DNA from 2 places in the Faecalibacterium faecis genome. Region 2 is predicted to be linked to the other one. Evidence: predicted binding sites of a transcription regulator. Region 2 holds the regulator's gene; the other holds the start of a gene.
The links. The regulator Rex, encoded in region 2, represses fermentation and respiration genes when NADH is low (regulators of the CRP and FNR family bind a similar motif). The targets are predictions, from matches to a motif close to ATTGTTAANNNNTTAACAAT.

Region 1 (16,324 bases), on a different contig from region 2:
CCGACATCGTATAAGGTCTCGCTGCTGCTGATATACACCCGGGTGAGCGGGCCTGCCGGGATAACGGCATCCGGGGCCGAGATGCTCAGCTGCAGTGCGTCCGGCGCATACAGGCCGTTGACGGTGCCCTTGGTGGAGCCTGTCTTTTGCAGGATGGTGTAAAGGGCAGGGGAATCGGCTGTGGATGTGATCTCATAATCAAAGGTAAAGGCCGCGCCTGCCTGCAGCGCTTTCACCCGGCGGGCTACCAGACTGTACCCGGTTACAGCGGCCACGACTGCAAGCAGTACAAGGATGAGCACTGCGATCAGGACCACATAGCCCGCGCCGTGCTTTTTTCGTTTGGAAGATGCCATAAAAAATCCTCCCTCAGATGTTTTATTCAGCATAGCGGAACAGCGGACAAAAGTCAAGGCGGAACAGAGAAGCGCTGGAAAAACAAAAAATCCGAAACCGTAAGGTTTCGGATTTCTGGCGGAAAGATGGGGATTCGAACCCCAGAACGCTTTTGACACGTTACACGATTTCCAGTCGTGCGCCTTAGACCAACTCAGCCATCTTTCCATATTCGGTTGTACGCCGCAGTGCCACACTATAATACCTGAAAGGTGCGCATTTGTCAAGCACTTTTTTTTAAAATGAAAAATGAGAAGATAAAACAAAAAATCCGAAACCGTAAGGTTTCGGATTTCTGGCGGAAAGATGGGGATTCGAACCCCAGAACGCTTTTGACACGTTACACGATTTCCAGTCGTGCGCCTTAGACCAACTCAGCCATCTTTCCATATTCGGTTGTACGCCGTAGCGCCACACTATAATACCTGAAAGAACCGCTTTTGTCAAGGATTTTTTGAAAAAAATGGTTTTTTTCAAAACGACATCTCTGTGCAGGCAAAAAACGGCAAAAAATTCAGGGATGCAGCAAAAACCCTTGACGAAGCGGTTGAACCGGACTATGATGAAGCAGGAGAGTACTGCGGCGGGAAATCTTTGCGGCCGCAGAGTGGAATAAAAAAGGAGGATGCTTTCTTATGACTTATCCTGAAGTGCTGGCCAATGCCCGTGAGTGCATTGGCAAATACTGCAAGGCCTGCCCGGTGTGCAACGGCGTGGCCTGCAAAAACCAGATCCCCGGCCCCGGTGCCAAGGGTGTGGGCGATACGGCCATCCGCAATTATAATAAGTGGGCCGAAATCCGCGTGAACATGGACACCCTGTGCGAGGGCGGCACCCCGGACACCCATATTGAGCTGTTTGGCAAGAGCTTCAAGTACCCGTTCTTTGCAGGCCCGGTGGGTGCTGTGAACCTGCACTACTCGGAAGCCTATACCGATATGACCTATAATGATGTGCTGGTGCGCGCCTGTGCAGAGAACGGCATCGCTGCCTTTACCGGCGACGGCACCAACCCCACCGTTATGGAGATGGCCACCAAGGCCATTGGCGCAGCAAACGGCTGCGGCGTGCCCACCATCAAGCCCTGGAACATTGATACCATTAAGGAAAAGATGGCCGAGGCCAAGGCCAGCGGCTGCTTTGCCGTGGCCATGGATGTGGATGCAGCCGGTCTGCCCTTCCTGAAGAACATGACTCCGCCAGCAGGCAGCAAGAGCGTGGCAGAGCTTGCCGAGATCGTCAAGCTGGCCGAACGCCCCTTCATTGTCAAGGGCGTTATGACCGTTAAGGGCGCACTGAAGGCAAAGGAAGCCGGCGCGGCTGCTATCGTGGTGTCCAACCACGGCGGCCGCGTGCTGGATCAGTGCCCGGCCACTGCCGAGGTGCTGCCGGAGATCGCAGCAGCCCTCAAGGGCACCGGCGTGAAGATCCTGGTGGACGGCGGCATCCGCACCGGTGTGGATGTGTTCAAGGCACTGGCACTGGGTGCAGACGGCGTGCTGATCTGCCGCCCGTTCGTCACGGCTGTGTATGGCGGCGGCGAGGAAGGCGTGAAGTGCTACATTGATAAGCTGGCCGGTGAGCTGGCTGACACCATGCAGATGTGCGGTGCGCATTCTCTGGCCGAGATCACCCCGGATATGGTGCGGGTATAAGAAAAAGAGTGAATAGAAAAGCGGTCTGTGCCTTTGCGGTGCGGGCCGCTTTTTCATCCTTGCAGCTGCGTGCCGGGGTAGTAGTGTGCCAGAATATCGGCATAGCTTTTGCCCTGCTCCGCCATGGCCTTTGTGCCCCACTGGCTCAGGCCCACACCGTGGCCGTAACCCCGGGTGGTAAAGCTGAAATTCCCGCTCTGGTACTGTACCGTAAAGCATGTGCTGCGCAGGCCCAGCGCCCGGCGCAGGGTCGTGCCGGAAACGGTCTGCCCGCAGACCGTGACGGTTTTTGTGTATCCGGCGCTGGTCAGCGCTGCCGGGCCGAACCAGCCTTCCGGCGCGGCGAGGTCGGCAGAAATGCCAAGGCCTGCAAGGGCCTGCTGCAACTGTTCTGCGGAAAAGGTGACGGTGTATTCGTAGTTGTCAGCGGAACGGTCGGTGCTGCTGTCCACTGAAATGAGGTAGGGCAGGGCGGAACCCCATACATTTTCACTGGCCTCGGTCTGCCCATTGGAAATGGCAAAGTAGCTGGCGCAGGCAGGAGCGTTCTCATAATAAAGTATCTCATCCAAGACCTCGTCCACAAGGGCGGAGAGGCGGGCGTAATTCTGCTCGTAGGCGGTGCCCCAGTAGCTGCGCAGCACCGGCTCGGTCAGGCAGCCCTGCCGCCGGGCTGGGTCGGCAGTGAGCCAAGCGCCGCTTTGCAGGGTGGTGTGGTCCTGGCAGTAGAGCGCATAGCTGTGGGCGGCAACGGCCTGTGCCTTGAGCGCTTCGTCCGGCCAGCTCACCGGCATCTCGGCGGCGACAGCACCCAGAACGTATTCCTGACGGGAAAGCTCCAGCACCTGTCCGGTGGCCTGATCCTCCACCAGAAAGGTTTCGGCATCCGCAGAAGGCACGGCATTTGGCGGCTGCGCAGATGCTGCAGGTGAAGATACGGCAGAAGATGCGGGCTTTGCCCCGCTGAGCACGGCGCGTGTGACCCGGTAGGCAGCCAGCGGCAGAATGCTGCCCAGCACCAGCAGGACCGCAAAGATTGGCAGAAAAAACTTTTTCATAGTCCCAAACCCTCCGACAGCGGTGTTTTTTTAATCAGAATACCGGATATACCCTGAAAAAAGATGCGAAACAGGGAAAAAGCCTTTTGTGGTGCAAGCGCAAAAAAGCACCAAACCGGCTTTTTGTGCGCTGAACGGTGCAGTTGATGCTTGAATTTACTCGTCAAAAGCGATAATATAGAATTATACCCATCATTGAGGGTGGGTGGGAAAGTATATAAATAGGATGAAAGGAGAATTCCCCTTATGAATTTTGCACATTCGGAGGTGGCAACGCTGGACCCGAACACGATGCGGACTTTGTGTGAGGAATATGTTGCCAACAACTACATCGATCCGGAGACGAGCGAACGTCTGGGGGTCAAGCGCGGCCTGCGCAACCCGGATGGCACCGGTGTGCTGGCCGGCCTGACCAACGTCTGCGACGTTGTGGGCTATAAAAAGGATCAGGAAGGCCATGTGATTCCCACTCCCGGCAAGCTGATCTACCGCGGTGTGAACATCAACGAGATCGTGGACGAGGCCTACCGCAATGACCGCTTTGTGTTTGAAGAGGTGATCTGGCTGCTGCTGTTCGGCAGTCTGCCCAACCGGGAGCAGCTGGACGATTTCTGTGAGATCCTGGCAGAGCACCGCGCCCTGCCGGAAGGCTTCATGGACACCATGAACGCCCCCTCGCCCAATATCATGAATAAGCTGCAGCGCTGCGTGCTGGGCCTTTACTCTTATGATGAGCACGCCGAGGATCTGAGTCTGGAGAACATCCTGAGCCAGAGCATCAATCTGATCGCCAGCATGCCCACCATGATGGTGAACGCTTACCAGATGAAGCGCCGCTACTACGATAAGCAGAGCATGTTCTTCCACCTGCCCAAGCCCGGCCAGAGCACGGCAGAGCACATCCTCAGCACCTACCGTCCGGACCAGAAGTTCACCCACGAGGAAGCAAAGCTGCTGGATATGTGCCTGCTGGTGCACGCCGACCACGGCGGCGGCAACTGCTCCACCTTTACCGCCCGTGTGCTGTCCTCCTCCGGCACCGATACCTACTCCGCAATCGCGGCGGCCATCGGTGCACTGAAGGGCCCCAAGCACGGCGGTGCCAACCTGATGGTGAACCGTCAGCTGAAGGATATCCTCAAGCATGTGGAAAACCCCGAGGACGACGATGAGGTGCGCGAGTATCTGCGCCGCATCCTGCGCAAGCAGGCGGGCGATGGCTCCGGCCTGATCTACGGCATGGGCCACGCGGTGTACACCATCAGCGACCCTCGTGAAGTGATCCTGAAGCAGCGCGCCCGCCATCTGGCCTACGACAAAGGCTTTGAGGAAGAGTATAATATGCTGTGCAGCATCGAACGGCTGGCCCCCGGCATTTTTGCCGAGGAAAAGGGCAGCACCAAGCCGGTGTGCGCCAACGTGGACCTGTTCAGCGGCCTGATCTACAACATGCTGGGCATCTCTGAGGATATCTACACCCCGCTGTTCGCCATTGCCCGTGTGCCCGGCTGGTGTGCACACCGCGTGGAAGAGGTGGTATTCGCCAACCGTATCATTCGTCCCGCTTACAAGTATCTGGGCGTGCGCCAGAAATATAAGCCGATCGAGGAACGCTGATGAATCCTTCTGTTTTGTTCGTTTTTATCCTGAGCATTCTGCTGGGCGTGCTGCGCGCGGCAGACCTTGCCTTTGGCACCGATGCCGTCACCGGTCTGTGCGTGGTCGGCTCGGTGTGGTGGCGCTATCTGGCACTGGGTATCGTGGTGCTGGCTGCAGTGCTTGTGGGCCGTACACAGCCTTCCCGCTCGGAAGCGGTGCGTAGCCGCAGGCCGCTGGCCGGTATTCTGGCTTTTGTCGGTGCAGTATGTTTTCTGGCCGCAGCGGGTGCACAGATCGCGCTGGGCGCAGCTTCCGGTCTGGGCGGCTTTGTGCGGTGCATTCTGGAATGCCTGTGCTCCACGTGGCTCAGCACCATGGGCCGCTCCTGGCTCAGCCCCAACGAGTGGAAAAAGCCCTTTGGTGGGCTGTATCTGGCCGTGGCGGGCAGTCTGCTGTTCTACTGGAACGTGCTGCTGCGCTTTATGGAGAACAGCTCCAGCTGGCACCGCGTGACCCCTACAGCGGCGGTGTGGCAGGCGCTTGCGGCACTGGTGTTTTTGGCAGCGCTGGCCCGGGCGTTGCATGTCCCGCAGCCGGGCAATGGCAAAACACTGTGCGCAGCCGGGCTTGCCGCATTTGCACTTTGCCTGTGCTGGCAGCTGCCCTACGTATTGGTTTTGATGAGCGGCCTGAGCTGGGCCGCACCGGCTGTCTGGCCGGAGATCTTTGCCGGACTGGGCCTTTGCTGCGTGGGCGGCATTGGCGGAGCGTGCGTTACAGCCTGCTTGAACGGGGAGAGCTGACAAAAATGTTGGCACTCTGTTGGCGCAATTGCCGAAAAGCAGGGAATGAAAGGAATTAAAATCGTACAAAAGCAAAAAATGCAGTGAATGTCTTGTTAATTTTTTGGCAGACACTTGAAACTTTCTGCGTTTTGGTCTAAAATAAAGATACCGTGATTTATCCGATTATGGGTAAAATAATTAGGAGGTACTATTAACATGGCTGTTAGAGTTGCTATCAATGGTTTCGGTCGTATTGGTCGTCTGGCTTTCCGTCAGATGTTTGATGCTGAGGGTTACGAGGTCGTCGCAATCAACGACCTGACCAGCCCTAAGATGCTGGCTCACCTGCTGAAGTACGATACTGCTCAGGGTTCTTTCTGCGGCAAGATCGGCGAGGGCAAGCACACCGTCGAGGCTACCGAGGACTCCATCATTGTTGACGGCAAGGAGATCAAGATCTACGCTGTTAAGGACGCAAAGGACGCTCCCTGGGGCGAACTGAACGTTGATGTCGTTCTGGAGTGCACCGGCTTCTACACCAGCAAGGAGAAGAGCATGGCTCACATTCAGGCTGGCGCAAAGAAGGTCGTTATCTCTGCTCCCGCAGGCAACGATCTGAAGACCATTGTCTTCTCCGTCAACGAGAAGACCCTGACCGCTGAGGATCAGGTCATTTCTGCTGCTTCCTGCACCACCAACTGCCTGGCTCCCATGGCTAACACCCTGAACAAGACCTACCCCATCGTCTCCGGCATCATGACCACTGTTCATGCTTACACCGGCGACCAGATGATCCTGGATGGTCCTCAGCGCAAGGGCGATCTGCGCCGTGCTCGTGCTGGCGCACAGAACATCGTTCCCAACACCACCGGCGCTGCTAAGGCTATCGGCCTGGTCATCCCCGAGCTGAACGGCAAGCTGATCGGTTCTGCTCAGCGTGTGCCTGTTCCCACCGGCTCTACCACCATTCTGGTTGCTGTCGTCAAGGGCAAGGATGTCACCAAGGAGTCCATCAATGCTGCTATGAAGGCTGCTACTTCTGAGTCCTTCGGCTACAACGAGGATCAGATCGTTTCTTCCGATGTCATCGGCATGCGTTACGGCTCTCTGTTCGATGCTACCCAGACCATGGTCGCTAAGATCGACGACGACACCTATCAGGTTCAGGTCGTGTCTTGGTACGACAACGAGAACTCCTACACCTCTCAGATGGTCCGTACCATTAAGTACTTCGCTGAGAACTGCTAATCACAGCTCTACGCTCAAAAGTGCTTGAGATGCCGTGCTGAATGACGGCTGGTACCGGCTTTGCTGGTACGAACATGCTGTGATTGGTACGACAACAGGATAACGAGTTCAACACCCTTCCTTTTGCGGGTTTCCGTGAGAGGAAGGGTGTTTTTTTGCTGCAAAAAAGCAATGGAACGAGTTCCTTTCTAAAATGAATAGGTTGCAACAAAAAGACGGAATAAAGTACGGAAATCTTAGCCATGATGCAGGCAATGATACAGCTGCAAAGTATTGTACCCCAGAGGAAAAAATGGTAAAATATTTTTAGTGTCAATAAATACATTTACGAAATTGATATTGATGATTCTGGAAATAAAATGTCAATGAATTGCGGCGTAAATCTGTCAAAAACCTGGGCGTAGATGCGTCCGGGCTTTTTCTGATGTAAAGGAAACCGGGCCGGAGTTTGGCACGGTATGGGGATGAGATCCCTAAATGGGGAAAGCGACAGGAAAGGGAAAATGAAAGAGAAATTGAGGCTTGCTGTTTTTGGCCACAAAAGGTGGTCGAGAGAGGGCGGCGTGGAGATCGTGGTAAAAGAGCTGTGCACACGGATGGCGCAGCAGGGCTGTCAGGTGACATGCTACAACAGATCGGGACATCATGTGAGCAGTGCGGAATATGACGATGCTGGTAAAACGGAGTACGAGGGAATCCGTCAGAAGTCTGTTCCGACCATTGAACGGCGCGGGGCTAGAGATATAATACGCAGCTGTCATAATAGGGACAAGGGTACGGCAGAGAAGGAAAGGCTCCGCAACCCGAAGTTCATATTTTCTTACCCGAAGAATGAACGACTGATCTTTCTGAGCGGCAGAAATGCCGCACAGGAAGAAATCTCGACCATGAGGGTGGGGTGACAGCCAGCGGACAGGCAAGCGAGCCTATCCGCTCTTTGTGTTGGCCGAGATGTTAATGAAGAAATTGAGTGGGATTGTGGGAAAGATTTATGAGTAAGAAACTTGCGATTGCGATGTTCGGACAGAAGCGATTATCGAGAGAAGGCGGAGTAGAAATCGTTGTCAAAGAGCTCTGCACCCGAATGGCACAGAATGGCTGTGACGTGACCTGCTACAACAGAGCAGGCCATCATGTGAGTGGTGCAGAATATGACGATGCTGGCAAAACGGAGTACGAGGGAATCCGTCAGAAGTCTGTTCCGACCATTGAACGGCGCGGACTTGCTGCAGTCAGCTCCTCCGCATTTGCGGCACTTTATAGTGCATTTGGAAAATACGATGTGGTGCACATCCACGCCGAAGGTCCGGCATTCTTTGCATGGCTGCCGAAGATGTTTGGGAAAAGAGTTGTTGTTACCGTCCATGGAACCTGTGAAATAATGTTAGTAACCAGAAAAAATCCTGATTTCATGCGGGTTTGCGCGGCTTGACCTTTTTTACCTTAACTTGTTTCTGTTTACCATGGTGCGTTGCGTTCCGGCGTGATTTCGGGGGTTAGTGGCTTCTGGTTGCGCTCTATACTTAACCCACCACAGCGAAAGCTGATAGAGCAGAAAACAGAATAAGGAGGTACGAGGACAAGCCTGCGTATAGATTGTTGCTGCAATCTGTATACAGGCTTGTTGTTGTGCTATGAAGTAGGAAAGGTGAATAGTGAAAGACGAGCATGACAATTTAAGGAAAAGAACTGCTGGGATTGTGTATAAGCCTAGGACAAGAATAGAAACTATGGAATGACGGTTGGAGAGAAGTAATGGAAGAAAAAATCAGACTTGCGGTTTTCGGACAGAAACGTCTTTCGCGTGAAGGCGGGATAGAGATTGTTGTAAAAGAACTCTGCACCCGAATGGCACAGAATGGTTGTGATATAACTTGCTACAATAGAGCAGGCCATCATGTGAGCGGTGCAGAGTATGACAAAACCATTGAATATGCTGGCATCCGTCAAAAGGTTGTTCCGACTATTGAGAAGAAGGGACTTGCGGCGGTAAGCTCTTCCTTTTTCGCAGCACTTTGTAGTGCATTTGGAAGATACGATGTGGTGCATATCCATGCAGAAGGTCCTGCCTTTTTCTGTTGGATACCAAAACTTTTTGGCAAGCGTGTAATCAGCACTATCCACGGTTTGGACTGGGATCGCGAGAAGTGGCGCGGAAGCGTTGCATCCAAGTTCATTCGTGGCGGCGAAAAGAATGCTGTGAAATATGCGGACGAGATCATTGTTCTAAGCAAAGACGTGCAGAAGTATTTCTTGGAGACCTACGGAAGGGAGACACATTTTATCCCTAATGGTGTCAATCGGCCAGAGGTTCGGGAAGCAAAGCTGATCACGGATCATTTTGGATTGGAGAAAGATTCCTACATATTGTTCCTCGGTCGTCTGGTGCCAGAAAAGGGGATTCGATATCTGGTTGAGGCCTTCAAGAATGTCAAGACGGATAAAAAGCTGGTTATCGCAGGCGGCTCTAGTGATACGGATTCCTTTATGGAGGAATTGAAAGAACTGGCGAAGGGTGACAATCGGATTCTCTTTACTGGGTTTGTGCAGGGAGCAATGCTGGATGAACTATACAGCAACGCTTACATCTACACGCTGCCGTCTGATCTGGAAGGAATGCCATTAAGTCTGCTGGAAGCAATGAGCTATGGAAACTGCTGTCTGGTTTCCGACATTCCAGAGTGCACAGAGGTTGTGGAAGATAAGGCATTGATTTTTAAAAAGTCAAATATAGAGGACTTGCAAGAAAAACTGCAAGATGCCTGTGACCATCCTGAAATGGTTATGAAAATGAAGAATCAGGCAGCTGACTTTATCTGCGAGAAATATAACTGGGATGATGTCGTAAAGGAAACGATGAAACTGTACAGGAGAAAATAATAGATGAGAGTATTGATAATAAATAAATTTCTATATCCAAACGGTGGATCAGAAACCTACATATTTAAGCTGGGTGAGGCGCTAGAGCAGCACGGACATGAGGTTCAGTACTTCGGTATGGAGCATGAAGGTCGCTGCGTGGGCAACCGAGTCAATGCTTATACGTCAGATATGGACTTCCACGGCGGCAGCAAACTGAGTAAGCTGACCTACCCGATCAAGACCATCTACAGCAAGGAAGCACGGGTGCAGCTGAGAAAAGTTCTGGACGACTTCAAGCCGGATGTCTGTCATCTGAACAATTTTAACTACCAACTGACTCCTTCCATCATCCTGGAAATCGTGAAGTGGCGCAAGGAGACCGGAAGAGAGTGTAAGATCATCTTCACGGCACATGACTACCAGCTGGTCTGCCCGAACCACATGCTGAACAATCCGAATACGCACCAGAACTGTGAGAAGTGCCTCGGTGGTCATTTCGTGAACTGCATGAAAGGCAAGTGTATTCACGGTTCCACGGCGAAGTCAGCCATCGGCATGATGGAAGCCGAATTCTGGAAGTGGAAGGGTACCTACAAGTACATTGACACTATGATCTGCTGCTCCGAGTTCATGAAGAGCAAGATGGACAGCAATCCTCTGTTTGCTACTAAGACCGTGGCAATGCACAACTTCATCGACAAGGTGGAGTGGAAAGAGACTCCGAAGAAGGATTACATCCTCTACTTCGGCCGCTTCTCTGAAGAAAAGGGCATCGGCACACTCATCAAGGTCTGTAAGGAGCTGCCGGATGTGCAGTTCATCTTCGCCGGTACTGGCCCGCTGGAAGAGACAGTAAATGGTATTAAGAACATCAAGAACGTTGGCTTCCAGAAAGGCGAGGCACTGGAGAAGCTGATCCGTGAGGCACGGTTCTCCATTTACCCGTCTGAGTGGTATGAGAACTGCCCGTTCTCCGTAATGGAATCCCAGATGTATGGCACACCAGTGCTGGGAGCTGAGATAGGTGGTATCCCGGAGTTGATTCAGGTTGACAAGACCGGCGAGCTGTTTGAGAGCGGTAACGGGAAAGATTTGAAAGAAAAGATAGAAAAGCTCTGGGGTGATAAGAAGCTGTGTGAAGCATATAGCAAGAACTGTAAGAACATCAGCTTCGATACCATTGATGAGTATTACGAGAAAATTATGAAGGTGTACCAGTAAGAGAGGAGGGCAGGCCGATGGTTTATATGCTGTTTGATAACCCAGCGGATAAACAGAATATGACATTTCTGAACGGCTATGAAACAGCCAAGATTCGGCAGATTTATCCTCCACAGAAATGTAATTCCACCAAAGAAATGCTGGCAGCTTGCAAGGATATGATCAAGCAGTCGGGGGAGGGTGACACTATCATCTGTTGGTACGACTTCATGGCAGTTTTGTGCTGGTGGTTGTGTAAAGTACAGTTCAAAAATAGAAAGATTATTGCGCTAAATATTCTGCTCAAAGATAAAGCAACTGCGAAAAACAAGCTGGCAAAGTTTTTATACAAGCCGATGCTGAAATCAAAAAAGGTTCAGGCGACGGTGACTTCTAAGAAGTACGGTGAGCATTTGAACGAAATGCTCGGAATCCATAGGAGGTACACGCTGCTACATGACACCTATCATGGTGGTTACAGCATTGAATATGAAGGCGAAGTAGTGCCGAATAGTGTATTCTGCGGCGGACGGAACGGTCGCGACTGGGAGTTTCTGATTAGAATTGCACAGGCTATGCCAGAAATTACATTCAACTGTGTTATGCCGAGGGATAGGTTTGAAGAGTACAAAGATAACTTCGGCAAAAATATGGTGGTGAAGTCGGATATTCCTGAACAGGAATTCCTTGAGTTCATGTGTCAGTCACAGTTGGTAGTTACGCCGTTGGATACGGAGGCACCGGCTGGACTGATTGCTTTTTACCAGGCAGCCGCCAATGGGAAGATGGCAATTACGTCGGATACGGTAACTACACAGGAGTATTTCGCCGATGGCAGAGGTGCTTTGTGTGGAAGGGATATTGAAGACTGGAAAAATACAATCCAGTACTTCTTGAAGCATAGAGAAGAAGCTGATTCTAGCGCAGAGAAGTTCAAGCGTTTCCTTGAGAATGAATGCTCAGAGGAAAAATATGCAAAGACATTGTGGGGGATGCTTGCGGGATGAAAGAGAGATATGAGGGAATAGATGGCTTGAAGGCCTATGCCATATTGGGAATTGCACTGATGCACATTCTGGCAAATGGAAAATATGAAGCAAGTGGATTTGTATTTGACCAGCTTATACCATCCTTTACGAACCTTGTGTTCCTTTTTATGATGGTCAGCGGTTTTGGCATGTGCTGCGGCTACTACCAGAAATTCAAGGAACAGAAAATCGGTGTGGGAGAGTTCTACACCAAAAGGTACAGCAAGATCTGGCCATATTTCGCATTGCTCTGTGTGGTGGACTTCGTAATATCACCTAGTAAAAGTGCGTTGTATGAGGTCTTTGCAAACCTGACACTCTGCCAGGGACTTTTGCCGAATATGAATATATCGGTTATCGGTGTGAGTTGGACGCTGGCAGTCATTTTTGTATTTTATCTGCTGTTCCCATTCTTTTGTTTCCTGCTTGAGAATAAGAAGCGTGCATGGTCGGCATTTGTCTGTGCTGCAATCTATAACTTTGTGTGCAGTATATATTTCTTTGATGAAAACCACATTGCAGATAGGGTGACAGTGAATTTTAATGAACGGTCGAATATTCTGTACAGTGCAGTCTATTTCATCGCGGGCGGCCTGATCTTCCTCTATCGAAAAGAGTTGGCTGAGTTCGCATCGAAGCACAAGGTTATCGCCGGAGCGATTCTGCTGATTGCCTCGGCTGCTTATTTTGCATTAGGCAGTTCTACGCTCACGATGCTGTTCTTCTGTGTGGCAGCACTGGTCTATACCCTCGGATGTAAGCGGGGGGGGGGTACTGGTCAATCCAGTCGCCAAGTTCCTCGGTGGTATCAGCTTCGAGATTTATCTGTGCCACATGGTAATTTATCGTGTGCTTGAGAAGCTACACCTTGTTCATCTATTTGAAAATGATCTGCTGGCATATATCTTCACAGCTGTTGCAGTCATCTGTGGTTCGATTGTGTTTTCGGTATGTGCCAAGTGGTTCTTAAATAAAGTCGAAACATTCTTAAAAGAGAGAGTTAGGAGAGTTAATCATGTCTGAAGAAAAGAAGTTAAATGGTACGGTCATCGTCACTTACCGCTGCAATGCTCGTTGCTCCATGTGCAACCGTTATAAAGCACCTTCCAAGCCGGAAGAGGAAATCAGCATTGAAACCATCAAGAAACTGCCGAAGATGTATTTCACAAATATCACTGGCGGTGAGCCGTTCATCCGCACTGACCTGAAAGATATCGTGCGCGAACTGTACAAGAAGTCTGATCGTATCGTTATCTCTACCAACGGCTTCTTTACTGACCGCATCGTTGACCTGTGCAAAGAGTTTCCGCAGATCGGTATTCGTATCTCTATCGAAGGTCTGGAGCAGACCAACAACGAGATTCGTGGTCTGCAGAACGGCTACCAGCGTGGTTACGGCACACTGAAGAAGCTGCGTGAGATGGGCATGAAGGACGTTGGCTTCGGTATGACTGTTCAGGACAAGAATGCTCCTGACCTGGTTCCGCTGTACAAGATTTCCGATGAGATGGGCATGGAGTTTGCAACTGCTTCTCTGCATAACAGCTTCTACTTCGTTGAGGCGAAGAATATCATCCACGATCGTCCGATGGTTGCAAAGAACTTCGAGAATCTGGTCAATGAACTGCTCCGCAGCAACAGCCCGAAAAAGTGGTTCCGTGCATACTTTAATCACGGTCTGATCAACTACATCTACGGTCAGAAGCGTCTGCTGCCTTGCGACATGAGCTTCGATACCTTCTTCATCGATCCGTATGGCGATGTTATGCCTTGCAACGGCACCAAGGACAAAGAGGTTATGGGTAACCTGAACAATCAGACCTGGGATGAGCTGTGGAACAGCCCGGAGGCTGAGAAGGTTCGTGCAAAGGTTCGTTGCTGCGACCGTGACTGCTGGATGATCGGCAGCGTAAGTCCTGCGATGCACAAGTACATCTGGAAGCCGGCTACCTGGGTTCTGGTTCACAAGTTCAAGGCTCTGTTCACCAAACATCCGTACAGCATGTATGAGCTGAAGATTTGCCGTGACTACCGTGATGGAAAAGTTACCAAGGAAGATCTGGATAAGTGCAGCACCTGCGACATGAACTGTGTGATCAACAACGGTCTGAGTGAAGCTTCTAAGGAGCAGCTGAAGCATAAGACCGGCGAGGAAATTGTGGATGCCGATATCGCACAGCAGATGGAGACGAAGTAATGGGTGAAAAGACAGCGGTAAGAACAAGAGAAAAATGGGTCGATGATGTAAAAGTCATTGCCTGTATATTGGTTGTGCTGGGTCATTTCTTCCAAAGCATGACGAAGGCGAATATTCTGCCTGAAAATGATTTGTACCAGTGGTTTAACACAACAATTTACTACTTCCATGTACCGCTGTTCTTTATTTGTAGCGGATACCTATATCAGAAGTACAGCAATGTAAATAGCGTGAGTAGTTGGTGCAAGAATGTGTCGAAAAAGGCATTGGCACTCGGCGTACCCTATGCCACTTTTACAACTGCTACATGGGTGCTAAAAAAGTTATTTTCAAGCAGTGTTAACGATCAGATTGGAGGTTTGAGTGATACATTATTTCTTCACCCGACTTCACCGTACTGGTATTTGTATGCACTCTTTTTTATTTTTCTTGTCACACCGACTTTTAGCAGCGCAAGAGCGGCAGCAGTAGGAATAATAATTTCTTTGTTTGCAAAACTTTTGATTTTAACCGGTATTGGGTATGAAATTTACGCAGTTTCGACATTTCTGTCAAACGAAATCTGGTTTGTACTCGGCATGAGCATTTGTGTGTTTAACGTACAGCCAAAGGGCAAAAAAGTATTAGGAATGATATGTGGATTGCTTTTTATAATTCTGAGTATTTTGGTGTATACAGCGGAAATCAGCGGTAGTGTGGTCTCTTTCGCAATGGGATTATTGGCTTGTGTGGCTGTTATCATGATGGCGGCGGGTTTTGAGGAAAAGTTCGGTAGAGGCATGGAATTCATTGCAAAGTACACAATGCCGATTTTCTTGATGCACACGTTGTTTGCTGCACCATTGAGATCACTCCTGATGAAGATTGGCATCGAAAGTGCTGTGATTCATGTGATGCTGGGACTTGGCATCAGCTTTGCAGGTCCAATTATAGCTGCTTGGATTATGAAGAAAACGAAGTGGTTAGAGTTCTTTCTGTATCCGAATAAATTTATTAGAAAGGTATCATAAGAATGGGACTTAAAGGGACAATCAAAGAATGCCTTGGATTGATTCGAGCAAAAATCTTTGGTGTAACTGCGGGACAGCGTGTGTATATTGGCAAGCATTGCAGTTTAAAAGGAAAACACCATATTACTTTTGAAGATTCCGTAACGGTACGCCCTTATACCCAAATCTGGTCGGGGGGGGGGTACGGTAAGAATTGGAAAAGGCTCCGAAATTGGTGAACGCTGCCGGATATCTATTGCCAATTCTCTGGAAATCGGAGAAAAAGTACTCCTTTCGCCCAATGTGTATATAACAGATTGCGACCATGAGTACCGTAATGTAGATATTCCGATTATTGATCAAGGAATTGTACAAAAGGGACAGAAAGTGTCTATCGGAGATGGTTCATACATTGGAATTAACGCTGTGATTGTAGGTAACGTAAAGATAGGTAAGCATTGCGCGATTGGAGCCAATTCAGTGGTTACTAAAGATGTGCTGGACTATTGCGTAGCAGTTGGGAGTCCAGCAAAAGTTATTAAGAAGATGGGATATTCATAAATAAATGGTGGATGTTCCTACTTCCTTATCAAACTCTGCTGCTGTTTATTCTGTAGAAGGGTAGAATAAGCTGGAGATATTACGCAATGGTGAATATCTTTGAAAATAAGGAGAAGAAGCATATGATTATTACAAAAACACCATTCCGCATGTCCTTTTTTGGCGGCGGAACAGATATGGAAAGTTTTTTTAGGGAAAACGGTGGAGCTGTTTTATCTACCACATTTGACAAGTATTGCTATGTAAATGTACGCCATTTACCAAGGTTTTTTGACTATTCAACGGAATTGTCCTATTCAAAGACGGAACGAGTGACAAACATTGATGACATTCAGCACCCTGCAATCCGCAATGCTATGAAAATGCTAGACATGCACGAGATTCGTCTTACATATGAAGCAGACCTTCCAGCACGTTCTGGCCTAGGAACATCAAGTTCTTTCGCAGTTGGAATGCTGAATGCCTTCTATGCTTTAAAGGGTAAGTATGCTGACAAGAAAAGACTAGCAGATGAAGCGATTTATCTGGAGCGTAATCTCTGTCAGGAAGCTGGTGGATGGCAGGATCAAATCGCTGCTTCTTTCGGTGGATTTAACCGAATTAACTTTAATGCGGATGGATATGAAGTCCTGCCGGTTATTATTTCACCGGAGAGAAAGAAGCAACTTAATCAGAATTTGATGATGTTTTTCACTGGGTTTACCCGTTTCTCTTCTGATGTGCAGAAAGCAAATGCAGCAGGAAAA
Region 2 (16,324 bases):
ACAAGGCCAACACGGCCCTTGCCTTCGTCAGTCTGGAAGAGGACGGCAGCCGTACCTTCAGCTTCTACCGCAAACCCTCGGCGGACCTGCTTTATTCTCCGGAGCAGATCGACCCGGCATGGTTCGCCGATGCCTTTGCCCTGCATTTCTGCAGTGTCTCGCTGGCGGACAGCCCCATGCGCTACGCTCACCTTGCGGCCATTGCCTCCGCACGCGAAGCTGGTGCTATCGTCAGCTTTGACCCGAACCTGCGCTTTCCCCTCTGGCCGGACCGCGACATGCTGCGCGGGACGGTGCTGCAGTTCCTGCCGCTTTCCAACATCCTCAAAATTTCGGACGAAGAGCTGGAATTTCTCACCGGCACTGCGGACATTGAATCCGCCCTGCCGCAGCTGTTCGTGGGTGATGTGCAGCTGGTGCTGTACACCTGCGGCAGCAGCGGTGCCCACGCCTATACCCGCACCGCCCACGGCTTTGCCCCCTGCCGGAAAGTCCGGGCTGTGGACACCACCGGCGCAGGCGACGGCTTCATCGGCTCGTTTTTGTGGCAGCTGGAACGTGACGGCGTGACACTGGAAAAACTGGCAAAGCTCAGCAAAACAAAGCTGAACGAATACCTTGCCTTTTCCAACCAGTTCTGCGGCATCAGCGTGCAGACGAATGGTGCCATCGACAGCTACCCCACCCTTGACCAGATGCAGTAAAACATACAATATGCCCTACGTCACAAAACCGCAGGGTCTCTTTTCTATTTACTATCTGTAGTATTACACCATCATATTCCAGTTTTGTCCTGTTTCCGACATCTTTTCTGCCGGTTTAAGATTTGTTTATCCTTTGTACAAGCCTTGTTCTTATTCTCTGCCCGGTTCCATGTTACCATAAGGGCAAGAACAACAAGCAGGGAGGCTTTATCCATGTCCTTTGAATTTACCCTTCTGGATGCCTTGCAGGCTCTGCGCTGTCCGGTGCTGGATGCACTGGCGGTGTTTTTCGATCAGGCCGGTGCCCGCGGCGAGATCTGGATTGCCTTCACGGCGGTGCTGCTGGCGTTCCGGCGCACCCGCCGGGCCGGGCTGGCCATGGCGCTGGCGCTGGGCCTTTATATGCTGGCGGGCCACTGCGCCTTAAAGCCGCTGTTCGCACGCCCACGCCCCTGCGACCTCCGGCCGGAGATGCTCACGCTGGTGGCTCGGCCCCATGGCTGGTCCTTCCCTTCCGGACACACATCCTCCGCCTTTGCCGCTGCCTTTGCGCTCTGGCTACAGAACCGCAGGCTCGGCGTCCCGGCTCTTGTGCTGGCCGGGTTCATCGGCTTCACGCGGATGTACCTGTATGTGCATTTCCCCACCGACATTCTGGGCGGCGTGGCACTGGGCCTTGCATTGGGGGCCTGCGGCTCCCTGCTGTCAGATAAGATCAGCAACAAATGGGCGAAACGCAGTGAAGTAAAACGAACTGTATAAACCAATTTCGCCTCGCACTCGTTCTCGCTTTGCTTTTTACATTCAGATGAAGTATATCGCTTCGATCCTATTCGTGAAAAAGAGCCTCGGAAAAATCCGCAGATTTTTCCGAGGCTCAACTAATTATAATAGAATTTCCGCTAAAACAGCCAAAGCGCACGCGGCGGCTATTCCCAATCGTTCTCTTGCATTCAGGTAAAAACAAAAGCAGCCAGCACCGTGGAAAGGAGGATAAAGCGGTGCTGGCTGCGGTATGAGAACTCCCGAACTTTGCGGCGGATCAGGAGGGATTTGGTAGTCTGTCCGCCGTCGTTGGCGATTGCCTGGCATAGGCGGGGGACAGTGTTTTAATAAGTACCTGCTGAGCTGTGCAAGATGCACCAGCCCCCGCAGGTGAAAGCCCTTGTCGGCTTTTGGGAGGTGTCTTTGCATCTCCCTGACTGCACCCTTATACTACCAGACAATCGTGGCATTTCTTTGTGGAGTTTTTGAACAATTTGCAAATAGATTTTCAGGTGTTGTCAAAGGAGGCCCCGCGCATAAGCGTTGGGGCGGGACTGGAGTCCCGGGCTGTTCGCGGAGAAAGCTTCCTACTGGCCTGCATTCATGCTTTTACTGCGCCCCGAAAAATTCCTTGGCGATGTCCGCGCTGCGCTTGGCATCCTTGGCGTACCAGTCCGCGCCGATCTTCTCGGCATATTCCGGCGTGAGCACCGCACCGCCCACCATGATCTTGCAGTCCAAGCCTGCTTCGTGCAGGGCGGCAATGGTTTCCTCCATGCTCTTGAGGGTAGTGGTCATCAGGGCGGAAAGGCCCACCAGATGCACATTCTTTTCCCGCACGGTGTTCACCACCGTCTCCACCGGCACATCACGGCCCAGGTCGATCACCTCAAAGCCGTAGTTTTCCAGAATGACCTTGACGATGTTCTTGCCGATGTCGTGCACGTCGCCCTTGACGGTGGCCAGCACGATGCGGCCCTTGCTGGCGCTGCCCTCGCCCTTCTGGGCAATGACGTTCTTGATCTCCTCAAAGGCGCTCTGGGCCGCACTTGCGGCCTGCAGCAGCTGCGGCAGGAACAGCGTGCCCTTCTCATACTTGGCACCCACGATGTCCAGCGCCGGGATCAGTGCTTCGTCCACCACTTCCAGCGGCTGCTTTTCGGCCAGCAGTGCCTTGGTCTGGGCGGCGGCATCGCCCTTCAGGCCCTTTTCCACTGCCTTCATCAGTGGAGCGTAAGGGCCGGTAAGCTCTGCGCTCTCACCGGATGCGGATGCCGAAGCCGCAGGCACCGCCTGCGCGGCCTGCTTGAGGGCCACCGAGGCGGGCACATGGTCGGCATAGCGCTCAATGTATTTGGTGCTCTGCGGGTCGCGGTTGGTCAGCACATTGTAAGCGTACACTGCCGCCATCATGTCCTCGCTGGAAGGGTTCATGATGGCGAGGTCAAGGCCCGCATACATCGCCATGGTGAGGAAGGTGGTGTTCAGATAGGGGCGGCAGGGCAGGCCGAAGCTGATGTTGGACACGCCCAGAATGGTGCGCACCCCCAGCTCTTTTTTGCAGGCTTCCAGTGCCTGCACGGTGGCCAGAACGTCCTTCTGCTGGGCGCTGGCGGTCAGGGTCAGGCAGTCGATGTAGATGTCCTCCCGCGGGATGCCGACGGCAAGGGCCGCCTCCGTGATGCGGCGGGCAATGGCCACCCGGTCCTCGGCGGCGGGCAGAATGCCCCGCTCATCGATGGCAAGACCCACGATGGCCGCACCGTACTTTTTGCACAGGGGCAGGATCGCGTCCAGCTTTTCCTGCTCGCCGTTGGTAGAGTTGACGATGGGCTTGCCGTTGTACACGCGCAGACCGTTTTCCAGCGCCTCCACATTGGAGGAATCCAGCTGCAGCGGCAGGCTGGTGACGCTCTGCAGGGCCTTGACCACCTTGGGCATCAGGGCAGGCTCGTCCACGCCGGGTGCACCCACGTTCACGTCCAGCACCTGAGCACCGGCTTCCACCTGACTGACCGCCTGCTCCAGAACGTAGTTCATATCCTCTTCCCGCAGTGCCTGCTGGAAGCGCTTTTTGCCGGTGGGGTTGATGCGCTCACCCACCACCGTGATGCCGTCCACGTTGACGAAATCCACCGGCGTGCAGAGCACCGAGGGCATTTTGTGGGCCGAACGGCCGGGTACGCAGCCTGCAAAAACGCTGTTCAGCAGCTTGATGAACTCCGGCGTAGTGCCGCAGCAACCGCCCGCCGCAAACAGGTGCAGGTCCCGGTAGGGCTTCATTTCCATGGCGAAGAGCTGCGGAGTGATATCGTAGCCGCTGCCGTCGGCCCGGGGCAGGCCCGCATTGGGCTTGACGAACACCGGAAAGTCGCCGGGCACAGCCTCTGCCAGACGCTTTGCCATGGGAAAGATCTCCTTGGGGCCCAGTGAGCAGTTGATGCCCACCGCGTTGGCACCCAGGCCACGGGCGGTCACGCCGAAGCTTTCCACCGTGCAGCCGGTAAAGGTGCGCCCGCCGGCTTCAAAGCTCATGCTGGCTAAGATAGGCAGGCCGCTGTTTTCCTTTGCTGCCAGCAGAGCGGCTTTCAGCTCGTACAGATCGGTAAAGGTCTCAAAGAAAATGAGGTCGGCCCCGGCGGCAGCGCCTGCCCGGACGATGCGCGCATACTCGCTCACCGCATCCTCAAAGGCCAGCGTTCCGCTGGGTTCCAGCAGTTCTCCCAGCGGGCCGACATCCAGCGCGGTCAGGGCACCGTAGGGCGCACAGGCGCGCTTGCAGTTGGCGATGCCCGCCGCAATGATTTCTTCCAGACTGTAGGCGCTGCCCGCCAGCTTGTGGGCCGATGCGCCAAAGGTGTTGGCGTTGACGATGCGGCTGCCCGCAGCGGCATACTTGGCATGGATGCTCTCGATCAGCTCCGGATTGGTGATGTTCAGCTCCTCCGGCTTTGCACCCAGCTTCAGGCCCGAAGCCTGCAGCATGGTGCCCATGCCGCCGTCCAGCAGGACGGTATTGCTCTGCTTGAAAAGTTCACTCGCTTGCACAGGTCTTTCCCCTCTTTCTATACTCACACCGGGTGCGCAGCACGCAGTGGCCGCACCCGGCCAGTTTTCCCTTTACCGGGTGGCCGCTGACCCCCAGAATGGCCGTCACGCTCTTGCGCGGGGTCATCAGGTTGGTATCGGTCACACACAGGCCCGCCCGGCGCACCGTATCCAGCGCGTTTGCCACCAGCGGCTGTACTGCAATATCCCAGTCACCGTAGCCGGGCGAAAACCGCCCGGTCAAATACTTTCCCTCTTTTGCGGCCCACTGGCGCAGCTCTGCTTCGGCTGCGTCTGCGGCCTGCTCGGCCAGCGCGCTGCCCAGTGCGTCGGACGCAACGCCCGCCGCGATATCTCCCACACCGGCACGGCGGATCTGTGCATCCACGCCGGGGCCAAGGGTCACGGCCAGCAGCACCGCCTGCGGGCAGTTTTCCAGATGCTTCATCACATCCCCACCCCGCAGGATGCCTGCTTCGGCAAGGGCAGCCGTGTCCGCTTCCAGCCAGACCGCCCGGGGCGTTGCCGCCGCCAGCAGCGGCATGGCGCATGTTTCCAACAGGGTCATGGTGCGGTCGTCCGGTTCCCCTCTGGCCCCGAAATACCGCGCTGCCTGTGCTGTATCGATCGCCGCCGGTTTTGCCAGCACCAGCGGCTGCGGTGCACCGATCATCCGCCACACCTCCTTGCTTTTTTGAAATAAAGTGGTCTTAAGTATACCGCACCTGTGGGATTTTATCAATCCCGCAGAGCGGCGGATAAAAGAAAACTCCCTCAGTCACAGCTCACGCCGTGCCAGCTCCCTCAAGGAGGGAGCCTCTGTCGAAAAGGTAAGCTTTTCGGTTTTGCCAAAGGCCCCATCCCAGAGGGGGCTGTCTGTGAAGCAGACTGGGGGAGTTCGTTCTTTATTTGATGCAGCTGGAACAGGGCGTATAGCCTGCTTCCACGGCTTCCTGATAGCTGGAGAAGAGGATCTGGTTCTTCTCTGCCGGCAGGTTCGGGCAGGTAGGCAGATGGAACTTTTTGCTGTTCACATTGCCGATGTACGCCTGCTGGGCCGTGCTGGATGCCGCCGGGTCGGTGGGGTTCAGCGCGGAATCTGCCGCAAAGTGCTCGGTGCCCACGGTGTAGTTCTGGCCGTCACTGCCAATGGTGATGGTGCCCTGCAGGTCGGTGCGGTACACATCCACCCCGGCATCCCGCAGGATGCTCAGCGTTTCCTCGTGCGGGTGGCCGTACTTGTTGTTCACGCCGCAGGAGATGATGCCCATTTCCGGCAGCACCGCGTTCAGGAAGAGGTAGCTGGTGGAGGTGCTGGAACCGTGGTGGCCCACCTGCAGCACATCGGCCCTGAGGTTCGCGCCGCTGTTCACAAGGTCGGTCTCCGCAGTCTTTTCCATGTCGCCGGTCAGCAGGAAGCTGGTGGAGCCGTAGTCGATGCGCAGCACAATGGAGGTATCGTTGGTGTCGCTGTACTGTGCCACCGGGCCAAGCATGGTCACGGTAGCGCCGCCCAGCGGCCACATCGTGCCCACGGCGGGCACCTCTACCTGCAGGCCCTGCTGTTGGGTGTATTTAACAAAATCCTGAAAGCACTTGGTGGAGGCATCGGTCACCGGGCTGTACACATGGTACGCCGGGAAGTAGGCCAGTGCGGCAGCCAAGCCGCCTACATGATCCTCATGCGCGTGGGAGCAGAACACATATTCCAGCTGTTCCACCCCCTGACTCTGCAGGTAAGAGACGATGAGACTGCCGTCGTCCACATTGCCGCCGTCGTAGAGCATGAACTGTCCGTCGCATTCCACCAGCACACTCAGCGCCTGACCCACATCGATGAAATGCACCTCCAAGGGTGCGTCCACCGTATCCACAGCCGCCGCAGCAGAAGCGGACGGGTTCGGCACTACATCGGCGCTTCCGCCCGGGACGGACGGCAGCCCGCTGCAGCCCGCAAGGCTCAGCACCAGTGCGGCGGCAGCGGCCAGCGCAGCAAGGCGCTGCCACAGGCCTTTCTTAGGCGCGTTTACTTTTTCTTCTTTCCAGTTTTCCACGTTGTGTTCTCTTTCTGTTGATCGTTTTTTGGCTTGCGCGCGGGTGCCGAATGGGGCGCAAAGCGTGCGCCGGGGCTGGGCGCACGGCCTGTCGGTGCAGCGGCACGGCTCTGGCCGTGGGCAGGCTTGCCGTTATGGCCCTTCTGGTTCGGGCGCACCGTATAGGTGCCGTCATTGTGGATCGTCACATCGGCGGCTTCGGCCCGGCGGGCAGAGCGCTGCACGGCGCGGCGGCCTACGGCGGGCACCAGCAGGGGGATCAGGTCCTCCCGGTGGGTCATCTTCAGCGCCTTGACTACCTTCTCGGCGTTGCGAGGCTCGTAGTATTGCAGCAGCGCCCGCTGCAGCGCCTTGCCCTCGGGGGTCTTTTCCACAAACACCGGCTTCAGGGTGTAGGGGTCAAGGCCGGTGTAGAACATGCAGGTGCTCACAGTGCCGGGGGTGGGGTAAAAATCCTGCACCTGTTCCGGGCGCATGTGGTTTTTATAAAGATATTCTGCCAGATAGACCGCATCCTTGAGGGTGCTGCCCGGGTGACTGGACATCAGATAGGGCACCAGATACTGCTTTTTGCCGGCCTTTTTGCTCAGCTCATAGAACTTATCCTTGAACTTGTTGAAGGTCTCGATGGGCGGCTTGCCCATGTAGGCCAGCGTGTTGGGGGCACAGTGCTCCGGAGCCACCTTCAGCTGGCCGGACACATGGTACTCTACCAGTTCCTTGAAGAAGGTGTCGTCCGGGTCGGCCATCAGGTAGTCGAACCGGATACCGCTGCGGATGAACACCTTTTTCACGCCCGGCAGCTCCCGCACCCGGCGCAGGATCTTCAGGTAGTCGCTGTGGTCCACGATCATGTGGGAGCAGGTGGTGGGGGCAAGACAGTGCTTGCCGCCGGTGCACATGCCCCGCAGCATCTGCTCCCGGCAGGAGGGAAAGCGGAAGTTTGCGGTGGGGCCGCCCACATCGTGGATGTAGCCCTTGAAATCCGGCTCGTGGGTCATGCGCTCGGCTTCTGCCACGATGCTGTCCGCGCTGCGGCTGGTGACACGCCGCCCCTGATGCAGCTGGATGGCGCAGAAGTTGCAGCCGCCAAAGCAGCCGCGGTTCTGGATGATGGAGAACTGCACCTCACGGATGGCGGGCACGCCGCCCATGCTCTCGTAGATGGGGTGGTAACGGCGGGTGTAGGGCAGGGCGTAGACCTTATCCAGCTCCCCGCGCACCAGCGGCTTTGCGGGGATGTTCTGCACCAGATACTTTTCGCTCTGCTTCTGCACGATGATCTGGCCGCTGACCACATCCTGATTGTCCATCTGGATGCGGCAGGCCTTGGCATACGCCGTCTTATCCGACGCCACCTTTTTAAAGCCTGCGCACTCCACGTAGCGCTCGGGCAGATGGTCGAAGTCGGTCATGTAACAGGTGCCGTCCACGTCCGTGATGCTCTCCACCGGCTCCCCGGCGGCAAGGCGGCGGGCGATCTCCACGGTCTGGTGCTCGCCCATGCCAAAGCTGATGATGTCCGCGCCGGAATCCTCGGCGATGCTGGGCAGAACGGTGTCCAGCCAGTAGTCATAGTGGGCAAAGCGGCGCAGGGACGCCTCCAGACCGCCCAGAATCACCGGCAGGTCGGGATAGGCCTGCTTGGCAAGGCGGGTGTACACGGTGGCGCTGCGGTCCGGGCGTGCGCCGCCCTTGCCGCCGGGGGAGTATTCGTCCTCGGCGCGGGGGATCTTTGCCACGGAATAGTGGCTGACCATGCTGTCCACGTTGCCGCCGCCGATGAAGAAGCCGTACTTCGGCTTGCCGAACCGCTTGAAGTCCTCGCAGTCGGTGTAGCGTGGCTGGGCCAGCACGCCGATCTTATAGCCCTCGGCTTCCAGCAGACGGCTGATGATGGCAGTGCCAAAGCTGGGGTGGTCCACATAGGCATCGCCGCCCACCACCACAAAGTCCAGCTGCTCCCACCCGCGGGCCTCCATATCGGCCCGGCTGATGGGAAGAAATTCGGTGTAGATCTTAGGGGAAGAGTTGTCCATTTGCTAATATCCTCATTCTTGGTTGAACACGGGCGAGTGCTCTTTTATTTTTATTCCTCCGGTTGGTTCATCTGCATTTCCAGCCACTGCTGGCGGCTGATAAGCACAGCGCGGGGCTTGGCACCCTCGTAGGGTCCGATGATGCCTTTTTGTTCCATCTCGTCCATGATACGGGCCGCGCGGGCGTAGCCCAGCTTGCAGCGGCGTTGCAGCAGGCTGGTGGAGGCCTGACCGGCATCGATGACCACCTCCACGGCCTGCTTGAACATCGGGTCGGTATCGGGATCCTCGTCGGAGTCCGCGCCGCCGCTGCCTTTCTTGCCGTCCTGAATGGCGTGCTTTTCCATGGCTTCGATCATGGCTTCGTCATACTGCACGGTGCCGCTCTGCTTGATGAAGTCCAGCACACGGCTGATCTCCTCATCCCGCACGAAAGTGCCCTGAATACGGGTAGGCTTGGGCGCACCCACGGGCATGAACAGCATATCACCCATGCCCAGCAGCTTTTCGGCACCGGAGCCGTCCAGAATAGTGCGGCTGTCCACCTGACTGGACACTGCAAATGCGATGCGGCTGGGGATGTTGGCCTTGATCAGGCCGGTGATCACGTCCACGCTGGGGCGCTGGGTGGCTACGATCAGGTGCATACCGGCAGCGCGGGCCTTCTGGGCGATGCGGCAGATGGAGTCCTCCACATCCTTGCCCACCACCATCATCAGATCGGCCAGCTCGTCGATGATAATGGCGATGTAGGGCATCTTTTCCAGATCAGGCCGTTCTGCGGCCAGCTTGTTGAAAGACTTGATGTCGCGCACATTGTTCTCTGCAAACAGATGATAGCGGCGCTCCATCTCCTGCACCGCGCTGCCAAGGGCACCTGCGGCCTTTTTCGGCTCGGTGACCACCGGCATCAGCAGGTGGGGAATGCCGTTGTACTCGGCCAGCTCCACCACCTTGGGGTCGATCAGCAGCAGCTTCACGTCCTCCGGGCTGGAGCGGAACAGCAGGCTCATGATGATGCTGTTCACGCACACGGATTTACCGCTGCCGGTGCTGCCTGCAATGAGCAGATGGGGCATCTTGCACAGGTCTGCCACCTGTGCCACACCGGCAATGTCCTTACCAAGCGCAATGCCCAGAGGTGAGGTCATGCGCAAAAAGCTCTGGCTCTCGAACACGCTGCGAATATACACCGGGGTCTTTTTGTGGTTGGGCACCTCAATGCCCACGGCAGGCTTGCCGGGGATGGGTGCTTCCATACGCACGTCCGCCACCGCAAGGTTCAGGGCGATATCGTCTGCCAGCGAGGTGATGCGGCTGATCTTGACACCCGCCATGGGCTGCACCTCGTACCGGGTAACGGACGGCCCGCGGGAGATATCCAGCACACGGGTGCGCACGCCAAAGCTTTCCAGCGTGTCCACCAGCTTCTGGGCGTTGGCTTTCAGCTCTTCCTGCGCGCCGGGGTCGGTCTCGTCCTGCGATTTTTCAAACAGCTCAATGGGCGGATACTGGTACTGATAAGTATCCACCGGTTCGGTCTCGTCCACAGGGGCCGCTGCCGCGGCCTGCTCGGAAGCGGCAGGCTTTTCCATTGCCGCTGCCACCAGCGTGCTAATATCCTTTTCCTCCACCGGTTCGCTGGTAATGCTGATCCAGCCGTCCTCGTCGGGTGTGCCGCGCATGGCAACGGCGTTTTCGGCGCTCACCCGGGCGGGTGCCGCCGGGACTGCGGGCTGGATGGGCACGGCGGGCATCTCCGGCGTGACTGCCGCTGCCGGGCTTTCCGGCTGGGCCGTCGGCATTGCCGGGGTCATGACCGGAGTATCAAAGCTTTCCGCTGCCGCAGGCTGCACCGGCTGTGCAGCTTTTGCAAAGAAATCGGATGCATCGGTCTCCACCGCGTCCTGTACGATGGGCTGCGGGGCAGGTCTGGGGGCCGGGCGCAGCGGGTTCTGCCCAAAGGTGCCGCCCGGGCCCACGATGAGCGGCTCGATGGGTTCGCTGCCGCCCTCCTTCACCTCAGTGTGGTCGGGGCCAAGGTCTACGTCAAAGGAAGCCCGGGGCCGGGATACCCGTACCTGCACCGGCGTGATGGCCGGGGCGGCAGGCTCCGGCTGGGCAAGCGGCTGGCCGGAAGTATCTGCGGGCGGCTCCGGCTGCGGGGCGGCCTCCGGCTCCTCCGCCTCCATCTCTTCGGTCACCTTGTGGCCCCAGTGGCGGATGCCGTTCAGCCAGTCCGGCACACCGATGCGGAAAGCCGGAGTTTCCATCTCCTCTTCGGCATCTTCCTCATCCCGGTATTCATCTTCTGCTTCGTCGTAGTCTTCCTCAGCCTCGGCTTCTGCCGCGCGGGCAGCGGCACGTTCAGCGCGGCGGGCTGCGCTCTGCTGCGCCATGGCCGCACCCTTTGCGTGCACGCCGCCAAACGCAGCGCACAGCCATTGCCACACCTCTGCCGGGGTCAAATCAAAAATGTACAGGCTGACACACAGTGCCAGCACGATCATGATAAGGGTTGCCGCAGGCCGTCCGCACAGCAGCAGCAGGCTGCCGCCCAGCAGTGCACCCAGCGCACCGCCGCCGATCCATGCATTCACGCCGTTTGCGTAGCAGGCAGCTGTCATCTGGAATGCCGACATGCCCTGCGGCTGGATATCGGAAAAAACGATCATCGTGCCGCAGGCAAACACCAGCCCAAGAACCAGCTTGAAGATCTTGGGCAGAAGGTCTTCGCCCCGGGTATACTGCACAGCAAGGCAGCACACTGCCGCGCCCAGCACAAAGCTGCCGCAGCCAAAAAGTCCGAACAGCACATCGTGCAGGGCCTTCCATGCCGAATCTCCCTCCACAAAGGCCAGCACCACCAGCAAAAGGCCTGCAAACAGGGTGCCAAGCCCCGCCGGAAGCCGCTGTTCTGCGCGTTTTTTGCGCGATGCTGCGCGCCGTGTTGTCGTTTTACGTTTTTTTGTTGCCATGTTTCTTTGTTCCCCGCGTTTGTAGTAGACACACTATTTGATTTTATTATTGTACCACGCAGGGAAGAAAATGGCAAACCTATTGTTGTACAAAATCGGCCTTCATTTGCGTTCAATCTCTTTATACAGCCACGCCAGCGCATCCGAAAGCCCGCCCAGCTCGTCGATGAGCTTTTCCTTCACGGCCCGGCGTCCATCCAGCACGGTGCCCATGTCCATCACCAGCTCGCCGGTGTGGAGCATCAGGTCGGTGTAGCGTTTTTCGGTCATGCCGCTGTGGGCCGCCACAAAGCCGGTGATGCGCTGCTGCATCTGCTCAAAGCTGCGCATGGTCTGCGGCACCCCCAGAATGACACCGGAATGCCGCACCGGGTGCACGGTCATGGTGGCCGTGGGCACGATGAAGCTGCGCCGGGCGCTGACGGCAAGCGGGATACCGATGGAGTGCCCGCCGCCCAGCACAAGCGTTGCACTGGGTTTGGACACGCTGGCGATCAGCTCTGCCAGCGCAAGGCCCGCTTCCACATCCCCGCCTACCGTGTTCAGCAACACCAGCAGGCCCTCGATGCGGGGGTCCTCCTGCGCGGCCACCAGCTGCGGGATGACATGCTCATACTTCGTGGTCTTCTGGCCCTGCGGCGCTTCCGAATGGCCTTCGATCTGGCCGATGACGGTCAGGCAGTGGATCACATGCCCGCCGCGGGCCAGCGTGACCGTGCCCAGATCCTCGATCTCTTCCTTTTCCAGCCGACGCGCGTCGGTCTGCTGCGTTTCATCATTCATGTGCTTTCCTCCTGCGTTTTTTGTCAGCATTCCCCAGCCTGTGCCGGGCTATGCAGACCCGCTGCAGCAAAAAAGCGGTAACATTTCATAAAAATTTTTTGAGAATGATTTGACATTCTCCATCGGTGCAGTATACTTTAAATAATTGACTGTAATATCTGCAATATGAACCCGTAAACGGATCGGGGTTTCTTTGTGCCGCATCTGTAAAGCAGGCAGCTGCGGCAAGTACTGCGATAGAGCGAAAGGAGAAAGTATTCTATGAACACTCCTGCAAGGGCTTCGCTTCCCGTTATCAAGCGTCTTCCCAAATATTACCGCTATCTGTGCTCTCTGCAGGCGGACGGCATCAACAGCATTTCTTCCCGCGAGCTGGCTGCTCAGATGGGCACCACCGCTTCGCAGGTACGGCAGGACTTCAACTGCATCGGCGATGTGAATGGCCGGCAGGGCATTGGCTACTCGGTGGAAAACCTGCTCTCCATTCTGGAAGGCCTGCTGTTCGGCAACGGTGACCGCCTGCCCACCATCCTGATCGGCTGCGGCCGTCTGGGCAAGGCAGTGAGCCGCTTTATCACCACCGATACCAACGGCTACCGCCTGATCGCCGCCTTTGATGTGGCACAGAGCGAGGTGGGCAAGGAGATCAGCGGCATCCAGATCCGCCATATCGACGAGCTGGAGTCTTTCTGTGCCGAGCATCACCCCAAGGTCGCAGTGCTCTGTGTGCCCCGCGACGGTGCGGAACAGGTCAGCGGCCGTCTGGTGGATCTGGGCATCGAGGGCTTCTGGAACTTCTCCCACTATGACCTCTCTGTGCCGTATCCCGATGTGGTGGTGGAGAACGTCCATCTGGGCGACAGCCTGATGAGCCTTGGCTACCGCCTGCGCAATCAGGACTGAACGTACCTATTATAAGTAATAAGAGAACCCTCTCAGTTAAAGCCTGAGATGCCGCTGAACCCTCTCAGTCTCGCATACGCTCGACAGCTCCCCCGAAAGGGGAGCTTTGTGAGTGGGGACGGGAAAGTTTCTGCTTCTCCGGCGCAGGGACAGCCTGCCCGGAAGATACAGAAAAGCTCCCCCATCGGGGGAGCTGGCAAAGCCGTCAGGCTTTGGCTGAGAGGGTTCGTTCTGTAAGGAGAGTTTTTCAAATGGCAAAACTGTATTTCCGTTACGGCGCGATGAACAGCGGCAAGAGCACCGCCCTGATGCAGGTAGCCCACAACTACGAAGAACAGGGGATGCGGGTGCTGATCCTCAAGCCACAGGTGGACACCAAGGGCGGCGGTGAGCTGGTGAGCCGTCTGGGCGTGCGCCGCAAGGCTGATCTGCTGATCCCGCCGGAGACGGACGTGTTCGAGGCCGTGCGCACGGCCAACGCTGACGGTGCGCCGCTGGCCTGCGTGCTGTGCGACGAGAGCCAGTTTTTCACTGCGCAGCAGGCAGAACAGCTGTTCATGGTAACGGTGGATTTGAACATTCCGGTGATCTGCTACGGCCTGCGGGCAGATTTTTCGCTTAAGGGCTTTCCCGGCTCTACCCGCCTGCTGGAGCTGGCCCACACCATCGAGGAGATGAAGACCATCTGCACCTGCGGCCGCAAGGCCATCTGCAACTGCCGCAGGGTGAACGGCAGATTCGTCTTTGAGGGCGAGCAGGTGGCCATCGATCTGGAAAACGATGTGCAGTACGTGAGCATGTGCCCCCAGTGCTATTTCAAGGCAAAGCGCGCGTTCTACGCCGAAAAAGCTGCTTCGCGGGTTGAATAAACTTGTATACAAGGCTGCTGTGTTCAACGACACGGCAGCCTTTCTTTTTTATTCCCGGCCCACAGGCGCAGTCCACACAACAGCGCAAAATATGTCGCTGTCGGTGCTTCTTCACCCCCCCAAAGGGCGAAAAAGCACCGATTTCCATGCCCGAAGACCGGTGCCGGATGCCCGCCGCAAACAATTGATATATCAGAGTGCACATTTTTTGCGCTATTGATATATCAGTTCAAAGACTCCCATCCGGGCTTTTTAAGCTGTTGTTCGTCCACAATGTATGCAACGTTTCCACGTTCTGAAACGGAATGTTTACAAAATTATTGCAAAATTCGACGTTCCTCCTATGATGCATCCCAGTTTTCTATGCAAAATAGCGAAGTATACATGTTGCACAGTTTTTCGAGCCAAGTTTATTCATTTCAGCGAAGGCGTCAATTCTTGCGCGGAAACAAGAGCAATATTTGTACGTTTTTTGTTTAGATATCTGCAATTTGCGTCTTTCTTTTTGGTTGTTGTTTTGTTATCATAATTGTATACAACGGGGTATGTGCAGACCCCCGTTCGAGATGATGTTTTCTGTATTTAGGAGGAGAACAAAAATGAGCAAGGCAATTTCTCGTCGTGATTTCATGAAGGTCACCGGCGCTGTGGGCGCTGCCGGCCTTCTGGCTGCCTGCGGCGGCAACTCTGCTGCATCCGGCTCTGCTGCTTCCACCGCTTCTTCCGCTCCCGCTGCTTCTGCAGACGAGAGCCTGGCACTGTCTGACGGCCCTGTTTCCATGACCATCAGCTGGTGGGGCGGCGACAGCCGTCACGAGGCTTACCAGAACGCCATCAAGGAGTTCCAGGCTGAGCACACCAACATCACCATCGAGCCCACCTTCGCCGCATGGTCCGGCTGGGAAGAGAAGATGGCAGCTGCCTTCATCGCTGGCAACGCACAGGATGTGTGCCAGGTGAACTGGAACTGGCTGTACAACTACTCTGCTGATGGCAGCAAGTTCGTGGACCTGAACACTGTTTCCAAGTTCCTGGATCTGACCCAGTGGGATGACGCTGCCATGGACGCCTGCTACGTTGCAAACAGCCAGCAGTGCGTGCCCGTTTCCATGACCGGCCGTATCTTCTTCTGGAACATGACCACCTTCAACAAGGCTGGCATCACCGAAGTTCCCAAGTCTCTGGATGATCTGATGGCTGCCGGCAAGGCATTCAAGGAGAAGCTGGGCGACGATTACTACCCCATGCATCTGGGCGCATACGACCGTATGATACTGATGGTCTTCTACCTCGAGTCCAAGTACGGCAAGGACTGGGCTGACCCCGTCACCTCTACCCTGAACTACACCGAGGACGAGATCGCTGAGGGCATCGACTTCATCAAGAGCCTGGTGGATGGCCACGTCATGATGAACCTGAAGACCTACTACTCCGCAAACTCTGATACCGCTACCCACCAGTCCAACGAGTGGATCACCGGTAAGATCGCAGGCATCTTCGAGTGGGATTCCGCTGCTTCCAAGTACTCCTCCGCTCTGGATGATGCCAACAAGGACGGCTTCACCGTTGGCGAAGAGATCAAGTTCGGCGACAACAACGGCGGCTTCTCCAAGGTCTCCATGGGTCTGGCCATCACCAAGACCAGCAAGTGCGTTGCCGAGGCTGCTACCCTGATCAACTTCCTGCTGAACGAGGAGAAGGGCGCTTCCATCATGGGTTCCGAGTGCGGCATCCCCGCTTCCAAGGCTGGTCTGGCTGCTGCTCAGGCTGCCGGCGCTGTCAAGGATCTGGTGGCTGAGGCAAACGCCAAGGTCATGGCCTTCACCACCAACAAGCTGGATCCCCTGTTCGAGAACAACGACCTGAAGGCTTCCGGCACCGGCATCTATCAGGAAGTGTTCGATACCGTTGACTACGACGGCGTTGCCGGCGCAGACGTTGTTGACACCCTGCTGGACGGCATGGAGTCTGTTGGCTACACCATCGGCTAAGTTCCATTTTTGAGTGCCGCCGTGTGCGGTCACGCACAGAAAAGGGCACCCTTTGACTGAACCTGAGGGGCACCTGCCGCCCGACCGGCAGATGCCCCTTTTTTGTCAGAGATATATTACAAAATCTTGACAAAGCTGTATCCAGTCTGTTACCCCTTCGTCCGTCTCATGCTCCGAAATTCCTTAAAAA

Region 1: gap (type I glyceraldehyde-3-phosphate dehydrogenase) is a predicted target of Rex. The motif match lies at 5,603-5,622, and genes of this name have one in related genera.

The regions. Positions count from the first base shown of each region.
Region 1 covers NZ_JBBMEP010000014.1:28,463-44,786, reverse strand. The annotation lists gene WMO17_RS08700 (hypothetical protein) at 1-356, opposite strand, end outside; tRNA gene WMO17_RS08695 (tRNA-Ser) at 473-564, opposite strand; tRNA gene WMO17_RS08690 (tRNA-Ser) at 693-784, opposite strand; gene WMO17_RS08685 (alpha-hydroxy-acid oxidizing protein) at 1,032-2,051, shown strand; gene spoIID (stage II sporulation protein D) at 2,105-3,109, opposite strand; gene WMO17_RS08675 (citrate synthase) at 3,356-4,726, shown strand; gene WMO17_RS08670 (hypothetical protein) at 4,726-5,511, shown strand; gene gap (type I glyceraldehyde-3-phosphate dehydrogenase) at 5,710-6,741, shown strand; gene WMO17_RS08660 (hypothetical protein) at 7,245-7,643, shown strand; gene WMO17_RS08655 (glycosyltransferase family 4 protein) at 7,733-8,173, shown strand; gene WMO17_RS08650 (glycosyltransferase family 4 protein) at 8,497-9,621, shown strand; gene WMO17_RS08645 (glycosyltransferase) at 9,625-10,824, shown strand; gene WMO17_RS08640 (glycosyltransferase) at 10,842-11,810, shown strand; gene WMO17_RS08635 (acyltransferase family protein) at 11,807-12,688, shown strand; gene WMO17_RS13175 (hypothetical protein) at 12,576-12,854, shown strand; gene WMO17_RS08630 (radical SAM protein) at 12,847-14,028, shown strand; gene WMO17_RS08625 (acyltransferase family protein) at 14,028-15,038, shown strand; gene WMO17_RS13170 (acyltransferase) at 15,321-15,578, shown strand; gene WMO17_RS08620 (GHMP family kinase ATP-binding protein) at 15,701-16,324, shown strand, end outside.
Region 2 covers NZ_JBBMEP010000019.1:29,124-45,447, reverse strand. The annotation lists gene WMO17_RS10310 (carbohydrate kinase family protein) at 1-704, shown strand, start outside; gene WMO17_RS10305 (phosphatase PAP2 family protein) at 918-1,466, shown strand; gene WMO17_RS10300 (homocysteine S-methyltransferase family protein) at 2,079-4,517, opposite strand; gene WMO17_RS10295 (methionine synthase) at 4,504-5,190, opposite strand; gene WMO17_RS10290 (ComEC/Rec2 family competence protein) at 5,423-6,571, opposite strand; gene WMO17_RS10285 (YgiQ family radical SAM protein) at 6,544-8,610, opposite strand; gene WMO17_RS10280 (DNA translocase FtsK) at 8,661-11,588, opposite strand; gene WMO17_RS10275 (ClpP family protease) at 11,691-12,371, opposite strand; gene WMO17_RS10270 (redox-sensing transcriptional repressor Rex) at 12,633-13,274, shown strand; gene WMO17_RS10265 (thymidine kinase) at 13,526-14,143, shown strand; gene WMO17_RS10260 (ABC transporter substrate-binding protein) at 14,743-16,134, shown strand.